4 regions of the Variovorax sp. PBL-E5 genome follow, and region 1 is predicted to be linked to each of the others. Evidence: predicted binding sites of a transcription regulator. Region 1 holds the regulator's gene; each other region holds the start of a gene.
The links. The regulator sigma-54, encoded in region 1, starts transcription at its own class of promoters, with help from an activator protein. The targets are predictions, from matches to a motif close to TGGCANGNAANCTGCTTT.
Positions count from the first base shown of each region.

Region 1 (3,488 bases):
CTTCGCGTGCAGCCGACCGACCTGCGAACCGAACAGGCCCAGCCGCACGCTGCGCCGCGTGCGCGCCGAACTGAGCTCGTACAGCTCGGCACCGAGCCGCAGCATGTCGGGCCGATAGCGCCGGTAGCCGGTGTGGACCAAGGGCTCGTCGGTGGCCGCCAGCGAGTTGGTGACGACGCTGATCTTCACGCCGCGCCCGCGGATCTCGCGCATCACCTCCAGCCCGGCCTTGCCCGGAATCAGGTAGGGTGACACCAGTGTCACGTCGGAGCGCGAACGCCGCATCTGTTCGACCACGTTGTAGCGCACGCTGTCGACATCGAGCAGCGGCACGCCGCCGTAGGTCACGGGCTTGTCGATGACGCGGTCGGGCGAATCGGCATAGGCCTCGGCAAGGTTCCAGATCAGGTCCAGCTTGCCGGCCTTGATGTCCTCGGGGATCGGGCTGTAGCCGAGCACGTCGTTCGGCGCCGAGGGACGCGGCACCGGCGTGGTCGCCGGGCCGGTCTTCTCGTCGAAGCTGCGCCGCAACGCGTCGGGCGAAAGGCCGGTCGCGACGACGGTCTGGATCGGCCGCACGTAGTCGCTGTTCCAGTACTGGTCGAACAGGCTCGCCAGCCGCGGGATCAGCGCGCCGGCCACGAAGGTGTCGATGTCGAGGAAGTTGGCGCCGGCCGTCTGGGTGAAATACTGGTTGCCGATGTTGCGCCCGCCGGCCACGCCCATCGCGCCGTCGGCGATGAAGAGCTTGTTGTGCATGCGGTGGTTGACGCGGTCGAAGTCGAACAGCGAGGCAGCAAAGCGCTTCACGAGGCTGCCGCGGCCGGCCGGGAAGGGATTGAACAGCCGCAGCTCCACGTTCGGCGTCGCGGCCAGGCCGAGCAGCAGTTCGTCCTCGCCGGAGGTGTAGAGGTCGTCCATCAAGAGGCGCACGCGCACGCCGCGCTCGGCTGCATCGCGCAGCGTTCGCAGGAAATAGCGGCCCGTCTCGTCATCCTCGATCTGGTAGTACTGGACGTCGAGCGTGCGCTCGGCCCGGCGCGCCAGTTCAAGGCGCGTGTTGAGCGCGAAATCGCCGCCGGGCATGAGGCGGAAGCCGCTCAGGTCCGGGTCCGGCGACGAGGCCTGCGCGATGCGGCCGAGCGCGGTGTCGGCCGATGCCGGGACGGCCTTCGAGGGCGTGTGCGCGAACTCCTTCGGCAGCATCGCGCAGCCGCCGGCCAACAGCATCATCAGCGCCGCCAGCCCCAGGCCCAGCCAGCGCGACAGGAACCCCGGGCCGTTCATCGCGTGAACCCCTAGAGGGCCTTGCGCAGATTGGCCGGCGCGATGCGCAGCGCCTCGCGGTACTTGGCCACGGTCCGGCGCGCGCATTCGATGCCCTGCTCCTTGAGCATCTCGGAGACCTGGCTGTCCGACAGCGGCTTTCTCGTGTCCTCGGCGCTCACGAACTGCTTGATCAGCGCGCGCACCGCGGTGCTCGACGCGTTGCCGCCGGTCTCGGTGCCGAGTGCCGAGCCGAAGAAGTACTTGAGCTCGACGGTGCCATAGGGCGTCGCCATGTACTTGGCGGTGGTCACGCGGCTGATGGTCGACTCGTGCAGGCCGAGCTCGTCGGCGATCTCGCGCAGCACCAGCGGCCGCATCGCGAGCTCGCCATGCACGAAGAAGCTCTTCTGCCGCTCGACGATCGCGTTGGACACGCGAAGGATGGTGTCGAAGCGCTGCTGGATGTTCTTGATGAACCAGCGCGCCTCCTGCAAGCGCTGCGACAGCGCCTGGCTGCCCTCGCCCTTGTGCTGCTTGAGCGCGCCGGCGTAGATGTCGTGCACGCGCAGGCGCGGCATGACCTCGGGATTGAGCATGACGCGGAACTTGACGTTCGTGCCCTGGCCGATGCGCGTGACGATCACGTCGGGCACGACGACGTTGCGCTCGACATCGACGAAGCGGCGCCCCGGCTTGGGCTCGAGCCTGGCGATCACCTGCAGCGCGGCACGCACCGTGTCTTCGCTGCTGCGGGTGAGCGTGGCCAGGCGCTTGAAATCGCGCCGCGCGAGCAGCTCCATCGGCTGCTTGCAGACGGCGATCGCGGTCTTGCGGATCTGCGCCTCCTGGTCGCCCTCGTTCGCATGCGCCAGCGCGCGCAGCTGGATCGTGAGGCATTCGCCGAGGCTGCGGGCGCCGACGCCGACCGGCTCCAGGCTCTGCAGCAGACCGAGCGCGACCTGGAAGTGGTGCACCAGCTCGTCGAACTGGTCGTTGTCTTCGCCCGCGAGGCCGGAGGCGAGCGCCGGCAGCGAGTCCTCGAGGTAGCCGTCGTCGTTGAGCGACTCGATCAGGAAGCGCAGCGCGGCGCGGTCGTTGTCGTCCAGCCGCAGGCCCAGTGCCTGGCGGTGCAGGAAAGATTGCAGCGACTCCTGGCTGCGCGCCAGTTCGGTGGCATCGGCACGCTCGTCGTCGCCGAGGTTGTTGGCGCGCGCGGGCGCGTCGCCGCCCCACTCGCTGTCGTCGGGTGCCACATCGACGGTGCCATCGCCTTCCCAGCCGGGCTCCCCATCCGTGCTGTCAGCCGTGGCCGGCGCGTCGGCTTCGGCCGCGGTGCTCGTGCTGCCGACGCCGGCGTCAGCCAGCGGCGCGGACGGGCCGGCCGGCAGCTCGCCGTCGCCCTCGGCCAGGCGATCGTCGTCGCGCACCGGTGCATCGGCCGCGTCGAGCCCGAACTCCTCGCGCTGCGCTTCTTCGGCGGTGCGTTCGAGGAACGGGTTGTCGTCGAGCATCTGCTCGACTTCCTGGCTCAGCTCGAGCGTGGACAGCTGCAGCAGCCGGATCGACTGCTGCAGCTGCGGCGTGAGCGCGAGATGCTGAGAGACTCGAAGCGAGAGACCCTGCTTCATCGGATTGCCGTCCCTACATCCGGAAATGCTCGCCCAGGTACACGCGCCGCACCTCGGCGTTGTCGACGATCTCCGAAGGCGTGCCTTGTGCCAGCACATGCCCGTCGCTGATGATGAACGCGTGATCGCAGATGCCCAGCGTCTCGCGCACGTTGTGATCGGTGATGAGCACGCCGATGCCGCGTTCCTTCAGGAAGCTGATGATGCGCTGGATCTCGATCACCGCGATGGGGTCGATCCCGGCGAAGGGCTCGTCCAGCAGGATGAAGCGCGGCTGCGTGGCGAGGGCGCGCGCGATCTCGACCCGGCGGCGCTCGCCGCCCGACAGCGACAGCGCCGGCGAATCGCGCAGATGGTCCACCCGCAGGTCGGACAGCAGCTCGGCCAGTCGCTCTTCGATGCGCAGCTTGCTCAACGGCAGCGGCCGGCCCTTGTCGTCGGGCTCGCGCTGCAGCTCGAGCACGGCGCGCACGTTTTCCTCGACCGTGAGCTTGCGGAAGATCGAGGCTTCCTGCGGCAGGTAGCTCAGGCCCATGCGGGCGCGGCGATGGATCGGCATGTGCGCGATCGGCTCGCCGTCGATGGTGATGA
Region 1 covers NZ_LR594671.1:5,197,663-5,201,150, forward strand. Annotated here, with positions in the region: gene WDLP6_RS25330 (phospholipase D family protein) at 1-1,287, opposite strand, end outside; gene WDLP6_RS25335 (RNA polymerase factor sigma-54) at 1,299-2,897, opposite strand; gene lptB (LPS export ABC transporter ATP-binding protein) at 2,911-3,488, opposite strand, start outside.

Region 2 (3,488 bases), 1.8 Mb from region 1:
CACGACCAGCGCTTCCTTCCAGGTCTGCAGCGGCGACGGAAAGCCGTTGCTGCTCTTCATCGCCACCAGCTCCCAGACCAGGACCAGCAGCGCGAAGCCGAGCAGCGGCGGCAGCACGCGCTGCCACAGCAGGTTGAAATCGCGCGGTGCGCGCGCCATGGTTGCGTTCGCGGCCTGCTGCGGCGCGGCGGACATCATCGGGCGCACCGGCGCGGCCGCGACCGGCCTGGGCTGGCCGGCATCGAGGGGCGGGGCATGGAAGACGGCACTGACCATGGCAGGCTCCTCAGGCATGGACCTTGAATGAATCGGCGTACTTCTTCGGGTCCTTGCCATCCCACACCACGCCGTCGAACAGCTTGCTGGTGCGCAGCGGATCCTTCGGCACGCCGACCTTCATCGCGCCGGCGACCTCCTTGTAGAGATCGATCTGGTTGATCTGCCGGGCCACCGCGAGGTAGTCCGGGTGCTCCTTCAGGATGCCCCAGCGCTTGTGCTGGGTCAGGAACCACATGCCGTCGGACAGGTATGGGAAGTTGACCGCGCCGTCGTCGAAGAACTTCATGTGGTTGGGGTCGTCCCAGGTCTTGCCCATGCCGTTGTCGTAGCGCCCGAGGATGCGCTGGTTGATCGCATCGACGCTGGTGTTGATGTAGGACTTCTCGGCCACCACGTCGGCCATCTTGTTCTTGTTCTGCAGGTTGGCGTCGATCCACTTGCCGGCCTCGAGGACGGCCATCATCACGGCGCGGCAGGTGTTCGGGTTGGCCTTGACGAACTCGGCGCGCGTGCCGAGCACCTTCTCGGGATGGTCCTTCCAGATGTCCTGCGTGGTGATCGCGGTGACGCCGATCCTGTCCATGATGGCGCGCTGGCCCCAGGGCTCGCCGACGCAGAAGCCGTCCATGTTGCCGACGCGCATGTTGGCCACCATCTGCGGCGGCGGCACGACGATCACCTTGGCGTCCTTCACCGGGCTGATGTCGGCCGTGGCCAGCCAGTAGTTGAGCCACATCGTGTGGGTGCTGGTCGGGAAGGTGCCGGCGAAGGTGTATTCGCGCTTGTCCTTCGCCATCACCCTGGCCAGCGACGGCGCATCGACCGCGCCCTTGTCGGCCAGCGCCTTCGAGAGCGTGATCGCCTGGCCGTTGCGGTTCAGGCCCATCAGCACCGCCATGTCCTTCTTCGGCCCGCCCACGCCCACGTGCACGCCGTAGACCAGGCCATAGAGCACATGCGACATGTCGAGTTCGCCGTTCACCAGCTTGTCGCGCACGCCGGCCCAGCTGGCCTCCTTGCTGGGCACGATCTTGACGCCGTACTTCCTGTCGAAGCCGAGCACCGAGGCCATCACGACGCTGGCGCAGTCGGTCAGCGGGATGAAGCCGATCTTCACCTCTTCCTTCTCGGGCTTGTCCGAGCCCTGGGCCCAGACGGCTGCGCGCAGCGCGGGGGCGAGGCCGGCGACGCCCGCGGCCGCAGCTTGCAGGACGCGGCGGCGGCTCAGTGCGGGTTTCAATGAATCGGTCATGGGGCGAACTCCGAAAAGGAAATGGACAAATCACGAAAGCGCAAAACGAAAAGGCGTCCTCATCACGCCGGGGCTCGCTCGATGACGAGCCCTTGCGGGATGGGGACGCCTTTGTCCGTTCGATGGGCCGCACCCGTCGTTGGATGCCGCCTGTCTGAAGACCTTCGTCGGTCTATGGCTCTCGGGATTGCAAGCTGCGTGCCAGCCGAAGCGCACGCTCGTGCACCATTTCAGTCATTCCAGGTATTCGGCCATTGAAAGTACGGACTCCGCCACTTCGACCAGCCGACGGCCCTGGTTCATCGCGGTCCGGCGCAGCATCTTGTGCGCCTCTTCCTCGCTCAGGCGGCGGTGCGCCATCAGCAGTCCCTTGGCGCGCTCGACCAGCTTGCGCTCGTTGAGGGCGGCGCGCACGGTGTCGAGCTCGTCGCTCATCGCCTGCAGCCGATGCGATTGCTCCTGCACGATCTCGAGGATCGAGCGTTCGAGCTGCCGCCCGTAGGCGGTCGTGTCCGCCGACGGCGGCGACGCGGCCGCATCGCCGAAGAACAGGTCGGCCGGCGCATCGGCGTCGCCCACCAGCCGGGCCAGCAGCGCCTCGTGCACCTGCAGGTCCGCGCGCGCCTGCGCGGTCTTCTGCGCACACAGCTGCCGCAGATCGGCAGCCAGGCGGTCTTCGACATCCTTCATCGCATCGATGCGGCGCGTCGAGCAGTCGAACCAGGCCTGGCTCAGCCCCGTGTCGAGCGCCACACCCGCGGGCGCCGCGCAGGCGATGCGGCGAAAGCGCTCCAGCTCGGCGAACTGCAGGGCAGGCCGGTCGCTGGGCCAGAGTTCGCCCGGGTGCGAAGCCGTGAACTCGGCGAAGACCTGGAAGCAACGCTCCTGCGATTCGATCAGGTGCAGCCAGTGCTGCTGCCGCGCGCTGTCGTTGTGGCCCGAGGCGAAAGCCGCGGCGCCGCAGGCGCGTTCCTGGCCCGCGAATTCCTTGCCTTGCATGAAGTTGAACATCGCGACCAGCAGGCGCGAGATCTCCGGCGAGGTCGCGCCGTCGGCCGCCTCGAACACGACCGCGAGGAGCCCGGCGATCAGCTTGACGAAAGCTGCGGTGGCCTGCGCGGCATCGATCTCCGTCGCACCGATGCGGCTGCGCAGCGCGGGCAGGGCGTCCAGGCCGGGCAGCACCCAGGCGATGCGGCTGAAGAGGCGGGCGCCGTTGCCGATGCGGCCGGCGTCCGTTTCGAGCCGATCGAAACCGGTGCGCACCGCCTGCTCCATCCGCACGCATTCGACGACTTGCGCACTGCGTTGGACCGCGAAGCCCTGGCCGCGCGAACCCAGCAGCAGGTTCGACAGCCCGCGCTCGCGTTGCAGCGCATGGACCAGCCGGCCGATGGTGCCGACCAGTTCGCTGGTGCGTGCGAGCTGCTCCAGCGCGTCGATCTCGCAGCGCAGTGCGGCCATCAGGAAATTCGGGCCGGATTTCGTCATCGGGCACTGCAGGGGCGCGGATCGCGGGTCCGGGAGGAGGGCATAGGGGCATGGAGCAACATTCGTGCCCCGAAAACGGGCGCCCCCTACACTCGCCGCATGCTCGTCCTGGGAATCGAATCGTCGTGCGACGAAACCGGCGTGGCCCTGGTGGAAGCCAATGCCAGCGGCCTGCCGCGTCTGGCCGCGCACGCGCTGCACAGCCAGATCGCCATGCACCGGGCCTATGGCGGCGTGGTGCCTGAACTGGCCAGCCGCGACCACATCCGCCGCGTGCTGCCGCTCGCGCAGGCGGTGTTCGACGAAGCCGGCCGAACGCTGGCCGAGGTCGACGTGGTCGCGTACACGCGCGGGCCGGGCCTGGCGGGCGCGCTGCTGGTGGGCGCCGGTGTGGCCTGCGCGCTGGGTGCTGCACTGGGCCGGCCGGTGCTCGGCGTGCACCACCTCGAAGGGCATCTGCTGTCGC
Region 2 covers NZ_LR594671.1:3,363,522-3,367,009, reverse strand. Annotated here, with positions in the region: gene ntrB (nitrate ABC transporter permease) at 1-276, opposite strand, end outside; gene WDLP6_RS16340 (CmpA/NrtA family ABC transporter substrate-binding protein) at 287-1,531, opposite strand; gene WDLP6_RS16335 (nitrate regulatory protein) at 1,766-3,022, opposite strand; gene tsaD (tRNA (adenosine(37)-N6)-threonylcarbamoyltransferase complex transferase subunit TsaD) at 3,122-3,488, shown strand, end outside.
Region 2: a site for sigma-54 is predicted at 1,718-1,735, ahead of WDLP6_RS16340 (CmpA/NrtA family ABC transporter substrate-binding protein). Genes of this name have one in related genera too.

Region 3 (3,488 bases), 330 kb from region 1:
GATCCGCTACCTGGTCGGCGGCCCAGCCTCCGAAGGCGCTGCCGTGGGCCGCGCCAGCATCGCCACATCCTCCGGCCCGATGCCCCTTTCGTCCGCACCCACGGTCTCTGCGTCGCTCGGCGCGCCCGGCGTCGCGGTCATCCGCGTCCTCTCCGGCAGCGGCGCGGGGCGCGAGGTCAGCCTGCAGAAAGTCGTCACCACGATCGGCAAGCCCGGCGTCGCCGTCGCCGCGGTCACGCGGCGCCTGCACGGTTACGTCGTGGCCCCCATCGATGGCGGCACCGCGCTCAACGGCGAGCCGCTCGGCAACGAAGCCGTGGCCTTGCAGGACGGCGACGTGCTCGAACTCGGCGGCACCCGCATGCAGTTCGTCGCCGGCTGAGGCGCCAGCTGCAACAGTCTGTATCGGCCTCGCGCAGGTGGCGCGAGATGCCAAATAAGTCCTTTCCGGTGCTGCGCACTGCGTATAGCCTCGCTGTCGTTGCTGCCCGAAGGCTACGGCGGGAAATGGCGCAACCCGGTCCGTAACGAAGTCGCAGCCAGGCGCTGTCAGAAAACGAGGTTGTCGCAAGATGCAGGTGCGTGTGTTGGGGTGCTCGGGCGCCATCGCCAAGAACTGCCGCACGACCTCTTTCCTGGTCGACAGCGATCTGCTGGTCGACGCCGGCACCGGCGTCGGCGACCTCACCCTCGAGGAGATGGCGGCCATCGACGACGTGGTGCTCACCCACTCGCACCTCGACCACATTGCGGCCCTGCCCTTGATGCTCGACGCCGTGGCCAGCCGCCGCGAGAAGCCGCTGCGCGTGCATGCGCTGCGCGCCACCATCGAGGCGCTGCGCGCCTATGTCTTCAACAACGTCATCTGGCCCGACTTCGCGAGCATCCCGAGCCGCGAGGCGCCCTTCGTGAGCTTTCACGACATCGCGATCGGCCAGCAATTGCAACTGGGCACGCGCGACCTCAAGCAGGTCGAGGTGCTGCCGGCGGTCCACACGGTGCCGGCCTGCGGCTTTGCCGTTCGCCCGGCGCAGGGGGGGCCGAACTGGGTCTTCAGCGGCGACACCGAACGCAACGCGCCCTTCTGGGACCGCGTGAACGAACTCGACGTCGCCATGCTCGTGATCGAGACGGCCTTCAGCAACCGCGAGCAGGCCCTGGCCGAGCGCGCCCTGCATCTCTCGCCCGCCACCCTGGCGGACGAACTGAACCGAATCGCGCCCGGGAAGAGTTACCCCATCTACATCACCCACACCAAGCCGGCGGAGACGGAAGAGATCATGAGCCAGATCGACGCCTTCGCGACCGGATGGGAAATGCAGGGGCAGCAGGCACGGGACATTCGCTGGCTGCAGGCGGACGGCGTGCTGTTCATCTGACGCGATTGGTTGCGTGGCCCGACAAAATTGTCAGGCCCTGTGCGCGGCGTACAACAATTCCTGTCACGCGTTGTAACGCGTTCGTGAACAAATGCGCAGCCGGAGGCGGTTCGCAGGGTGTCCCAGGGCATGGCACAGATGCTGCGGATAGAAGGGCGCACCGGGGGCATCCTCGGGCCTCTGCTGTCAACCAACCTGGAGTTTGTGAATGAACCGTCGTTCCATCGCACGCAATGTGCAAAAGGGTTTCACCCTTATCGAGTTGATGATCGTTGTGGCGATCATTGGTATTTTGGCCGCTGTGGCGCTGCCGGCTTATCAGGACTACACCAAGCGGGCGAAGGTGACTGAAATTATTCTGGCGGCATCTTCTTGCCGTACCAGCATTTCCGAGGTCTATCAAACGGGCACGGCCTCGGTGATGACTGCCGACAACTGGGGCTGTGAATCGGCCAGCCAAACCTCCAAATATGTGATGGCCGTCCATACGGATCTGAATGGTGCTATCAAGGTCACCGCAGCAACTGGGATCGACACGAATGGTGTTGATGGCAAGTTCCTCACGCTTGTCCCCACGGATTCTAGTGGTGCGCCGCTGACCTACGGGGGTACCTCGCAACAGGTTGGTAGCTGGCGGTGTGGTTCTGCTGGTGATGGTACGACCATCGTGCAGAAGTACTTGCCTGGCTCTTGCCGCGGCTAAGTGATATTGGGGTAGCCTAAAAAGGCAGCTTCGGCTGCCTTTTCTTTTGCCCTTATGAGTCTTAGATTGACGGAGTTCCTTGTCGCCCTGACTGCCGCCGCATGGCTGGTACCCAATCACTACTTGCCGTGGCCCGCGGCGTGGGGCGATGCATTGGCGATCATCGGATTGCTGTTGACATTGCTGGTGGTTCGTCCGGCGGTTGGTTCAGTCGCTGGTAGCCGCATGTCCTGGCAACTGTCAGGTGTGGCAGTCGTCTGTGGCATGGTGATTTTTGTTCAGTTCATGACTGGCAAGCTGCTCTTTGCCGGTGACGCTGTAATGGCCGTGCTCTATGTCTGGCTATGGGTAGCCGCCGTGCTGGCCGGTGGCGCAATGGTCGCTTCTTCCAATCGAAGCGATGGGTTAATCACTCTGACAGGGGCTTGGCTTTTTGCGGCGTTGTTGTCCGTCGGCATTGCGCTTGTGCAGTGGACTGGTGCTTTGAACCTGGGCATTTATGCGGTCGATTTGCCGCCCGGCGGTCGGCCATTCGCCAACGTTGCTCAACCCAATCTCTTCTGTACTGTGTGCTTTCTGGGGCTGTGCGGCTTGCTCTGGCTGCACCAGCGTCAAAAAGTGCACGATGCCGGTTTCTGGCCGAGTGCCGTCTTTTTGTTGCTGGGCATGGTGATGTCTCAGTCGCGTACAGGCTGGCTGCAAATTGGCTTGCTTGTCATCTGGGGGCTCGTCCTTCGGGAACGCGCAGGCCTGCGCGCCACGCGCGCGCAATTGTTGGCGCTGGGTGCGCTGTTTGTTGCAGGTGCGCTGCTATGGCCGAAGGTCTGTGATGCACTGCTGTTGCCGGCCGGGCGTGCCCTGAACGATCAGATGCGAACTGGACAGCGGTTGCCATATTGGCACGCGATGCTTGATGCGATTGGGCGAGAACCGCTGTGGGGCTACGGCTGGCAGCAGGTGGGCGCGGCCCAACAGCGCGTGGCGCAGGATCACCCGATCATCGGCGAGTATTTCGAGCACAGCCACAATTTGATCCTGGATCTGTTGTTGTGGAACGGCGTACCTTTTGGCGGCCTCATCATCGGGGTGCTGGTCTGGTGGTTTGCCACCCGCATACGTGCCTGCCAAGATGCGCGGGCCGCGTGGTTGCTGGCAGCGGCGGGAGGAGTCATTACTCACGGGATGCTCGAATATCCGTTGGACTACGCCAGCTTCTTGATTCCGGTTGGATTGGCAATGGGAGCCGTCGACGGGCTATCGCCATCGAAGGGGGCATCGTTGTGGATACCCCTCCGGGCCAAGTTACTCTTCACGCTGATGGTCAGCGCTGTCTTTGTGGCGGTTTCTGTGGACTACTTGAAGGCCGAAGGCAACTATCGCATATTGCGGCTAGAGTCGGCACGCAT
Region 3 covers NZ_LR594671.1:5,528,430-5,531,917, reverse strand. Annotated here, with positions in the region: gene WDLP6_RS26840 (FHA domain-containing protein) at 1-382, shown strand, start outside; gene WDLP6_RS26835 (3',5'-cyclic-nucleotide phosphodiesterase) at 573-1,379, shown strand; gene WDLP6_RS26830 (pilin) at 1,588-2,082, shown strand; gene WDLP6_RS26825 (PglL family O-oligosaccharyltransferase) at 2,149-3,488, shown strand, end outside.
Region 3: a site for sigma-54 is predicted at 1,510-1,527, ahead of WDLP6_RS26830 (pilin). Genes of this name have one in related genera too.

Region 4 (3,488 bases), 3.5 Mb from region 1:
ACCACGGTGACGTTGCCGCCTTCCATCACCTTGCAGCCGCGCTGCTGGGCGACGGTCGCGTTGTTGGTGTATTCGTTGCCGCAGCGCCAGACACGCTCCTGTGCCTGGGCCTGAACGTGCACGCCGGCTGCCGCGAAGGCGGCCAGCAGGAAAGCGGGAAGTGTCTTCATGGTCATGGATCTGGGTAGCACGGCAAATCGGCATTCTCGTTGCAATTCGAAGCAGCAAGCACGCCGAGGTTCCCGACCAAAGAAAAAGGACGGCGGTGCCGTCCTTTTTAACGCAATCGTGCGCGAAGCCCCGGGGCGAGCAACATTACAAGGAGTAGTACATGTCGAACTCGACCGGGTGCGTCGCCATCCGGAAGCGGGTGACTTCCTGCATCTTGAGATCGATGTAGGCATCGATGTACGCATCGGTGAACACGCCGCCCTTGGTCAGGAAGGCACGGTCCTTGTCGAGATACTCCAGCGCCTGGTCGAGGCTGTGGCACACGGTCGGGATCAGTGCGTCTTCTTCCGGCGGCAGGTGGTAGAGGTCCTTGCTGGCCGCTTCGCCCGGATGGATCTTGTTCTCGACGCCGTCGAGACCGGCCATCAACAGGGCCGCGAAGCCCAGGTACGGGTTCATCAGCGGATCGGGGAAGCGCGCTTCGACGCGGCGGCCCTTCGGGTTCGCGACGAACGGAATGCGGATCGACGCGGAACGGTTCTTGGCCGAGTAGGCCAGCTTCACCGGCGCCTCGAAGCCGGGCACCAGGCGCTTGTAGCTGTTGGTGCCGGGGTTCGTGATGGCGTTCAGCGCACGGGCATGCTTGATGATGCCGCCGATGTAGTGCAGCGCGAAATCGCTCAGGCCCGCGTAACCGTCGCCGGCGAACAGGTTCTTGCCGTCCTTCCAGACCGACTGGTGCACGTGCATGCCGGAGCCGTTGTCGCCGACGATCGGCTTGGGCATGAAGGTCGCGGTCTTGCCGTAGGCGTGGGCCACGTTGTGGATCACGTACTTCTGCAGCTGGATCCAGTCGGCGCGCTGGATCAGCGTGCTGAACTTGGTGCCGAGCTCCATCTGGCCCGCGTTGGCCACTTCGTGGTGGTGCACTTCGACCGGGATGCCCAGCGATTCGAGCACCAGGCACATCTCGGAGCGCATGTCCTGGAAGCTGTCGACCGGCGGCACCGGGAAGTAGCCGCCCTTGGTGGCGGGACGGTGGCCGGTGTTGCCGTGCTCGAACTCCTTGCCGGTGTTCCACGAGGCTTCCTCGGATTCGATCTTGACGAAGCAGCCGGACATGTCGTTCTGCCAGCGCACGCCGTCGAACACGAAGAATTCGGGCTCCGGACCGAAGAAGGCGGTGTCGCCCAAGCCGGATGCCTTCATGTACGCCTCGGCGCGCTTGGCCAGGGAACGCGGGTCGCGCTCGTAGGGCTTGCCGTCCGACGGATCGACCACGTCGCAGGTCAGGATCAGCGTGGTCTCTTCGAAGAAGGGATCGATGTTGGCCGTGTTGGGGTCGGGCATGAGCTGCATGTCCGAGGCCTCGATGCCCTTCCATCCGGCGATCGAGGAGCCGTCGAAGGCGTGGCCATCGGTGAACTTGCCTTCGTCGAACGCCGAGACCGGCACGGTCACGTGCTGCTCCTTGCCGCGGGTGTCGGTGAATCGGAAGTCGACGAACTTGACCTCGTTTTCCTTCACGAGTTTGAGTACATCGGCGACGGTCTTTGCCATCAGGTTTCTCCTGGTTTGGATAGTGGTTGGAAGTACGGAATCGGGAATGCAGTTTCTATGCCATTGCGGGCGCGCGCGGAACACGCGCTGGGCATCCCCGGGGCGGCCGTCAGTCGGCATTTTGCAGCCAAAATGGTGCGCACCAAGTTAGCGCACCAATTCGGGGCCAAGCTTTGCCTTAAAGCCGTGCAGTCCCTCGATCAGCGCCGCATAGGCGGACTCGATACGATCGGCCGGGCCCTTGACGCCGAGTTCGATGTGACGACCGTGCACGGCATGGTCCACGCTCGGCAGGCTGAACACCTTGATGCCCGGATGCGCGTGCTCGACGGCTTCCATGAGCGGCGTCAGCGCCGCCTCCATGGCACCGTAGACGATCACGGATTTCTCGACCGCGGAGCCGCGGGCGAAAAGCTCGGCGTACTGCGTGTCGAGCACCGATTCGATCATCGGCCAGGCCATGATCGGAAAGCCCGGCACGAAATGCACATGCCCGACGCTGAAGCCCGGAATCTTGTTGTAGGGGTTGCGGATGATTGTCGCACCCTGCGGAAACACGCCCATGTTGAGGCGATGGACGTTGTCCGGGCGGTCCGCCTCGTAGGCGGTGCCTTGCTCGCGTGCCGTGTCCTGCATGCGCTCGCGAATCAGCAGCTCGGCTTCGGGATGCAGGGCCAGCGGAACCCGCAACGCCTTGGCGGCGCACTGGCGGGTGTGATCGTCCGGAGTGGCGCCGATACCACCGGTGGAAAACACGATGTCGCCCGACGCGAAGGCCCGTTCCAGCGCGGCCGTGATGCGTGTGGGCACGTCGCCGACGTATTCGGCCCAGGCCAGCTCGAGGCCGCGCGCGGCGAGCAGTTCGATCACCTTGGGCATGTGCTTGTCGGCACGCTTGCCGGAGAGGATTTCGTCGCCGACGACGATCAGACCGAATGCACGGGTCATGGCGCGCCCCATTGAGTGGCGGTCGCGCGGGCATCCGCCAGCTCGACCGCAGAAGTTGAAACGGCTGCGGCCGCGCGCTGCGCCCGCAGTTGCGCCAGCGCGTCGAGGCAATAGTGCCCGAACCAGAGCGCCGAGAACGCGAACACGAGCGTGTAGATCCAGATCGCGAGCGGCACGAGGACGAAGAAAGCCGCGGCGAACAGCAGCCCCGACGCCCAGACGATGCTGGGTGCCGCGCCCAGGTAGCCGCACAGCACGCCGATGCCCAGCAGCGGCAGCCGATGCACCCGCAGGAGCACGTCGCGCTCCTCCGGGCTCGCGTGGCCGGACAGCGCATCGAAGCTCATCACGCGGTAGGTCAGCCAACCCCAGATCAGCGGTGGAAGGACCAGCACCAGCGGCGGGATGAGCCAGAGCGGCATCGACACGACCAGGGCGAGCAGCGCCAGCACCGTGAGGCCGAGCGATCGGGCGACGCCGCCGATGAAGGACGCGCCCCGCTTCTGTTCCAGGGTCGGGAAACGCCGTTCGGCCACCAGGCGCGTCAAGGCCGGCGCCATGAACCCGGCGACCACCAGCAGTGCCACCACCACCAGCACCGGCGTGGCCGCGACCACTACCACCAATGGGGCGAGTGCGGCCGTCACGTTGCCCGAGAACAGGCGTCCCATCCAGCCCCAGAAGCTCGACAGCAGGGGCCACGCATCCAGCGCGCCGCGCGTCCAGCTCACCGCTGCATCCCAATAGAAATAGCCGAAGATCGCCGTCAGGATCGCCATGATCGCCAGCGGCAGCAGCGAGAGCACGAC
Region 4 covers NZ_LR594671.1:1,673,629-1,677,116, reverse strand. Annotated here, with positions in the region: gene WDLP6_RS08185 (hypothetical protein) at 1-170, opposite strand, end outside; gene glnA (type I glutamate--ammonia ligase) at 316-1,731, opposite strand; gene WDLP6_RS08175 (competence/damage-inducible protein A) at 1,879-2,679, opposite strand; gene WDLP6_RS08170 (EI24 domain-containing protein) at 2,676-3,488, opposite strand, start outside.
Region 4: a site for sigma-54 is predicted at 1,777-1,794, ahead of glnA (type I glutamate--ammonia ligase). Genes of this name have one in related genera too.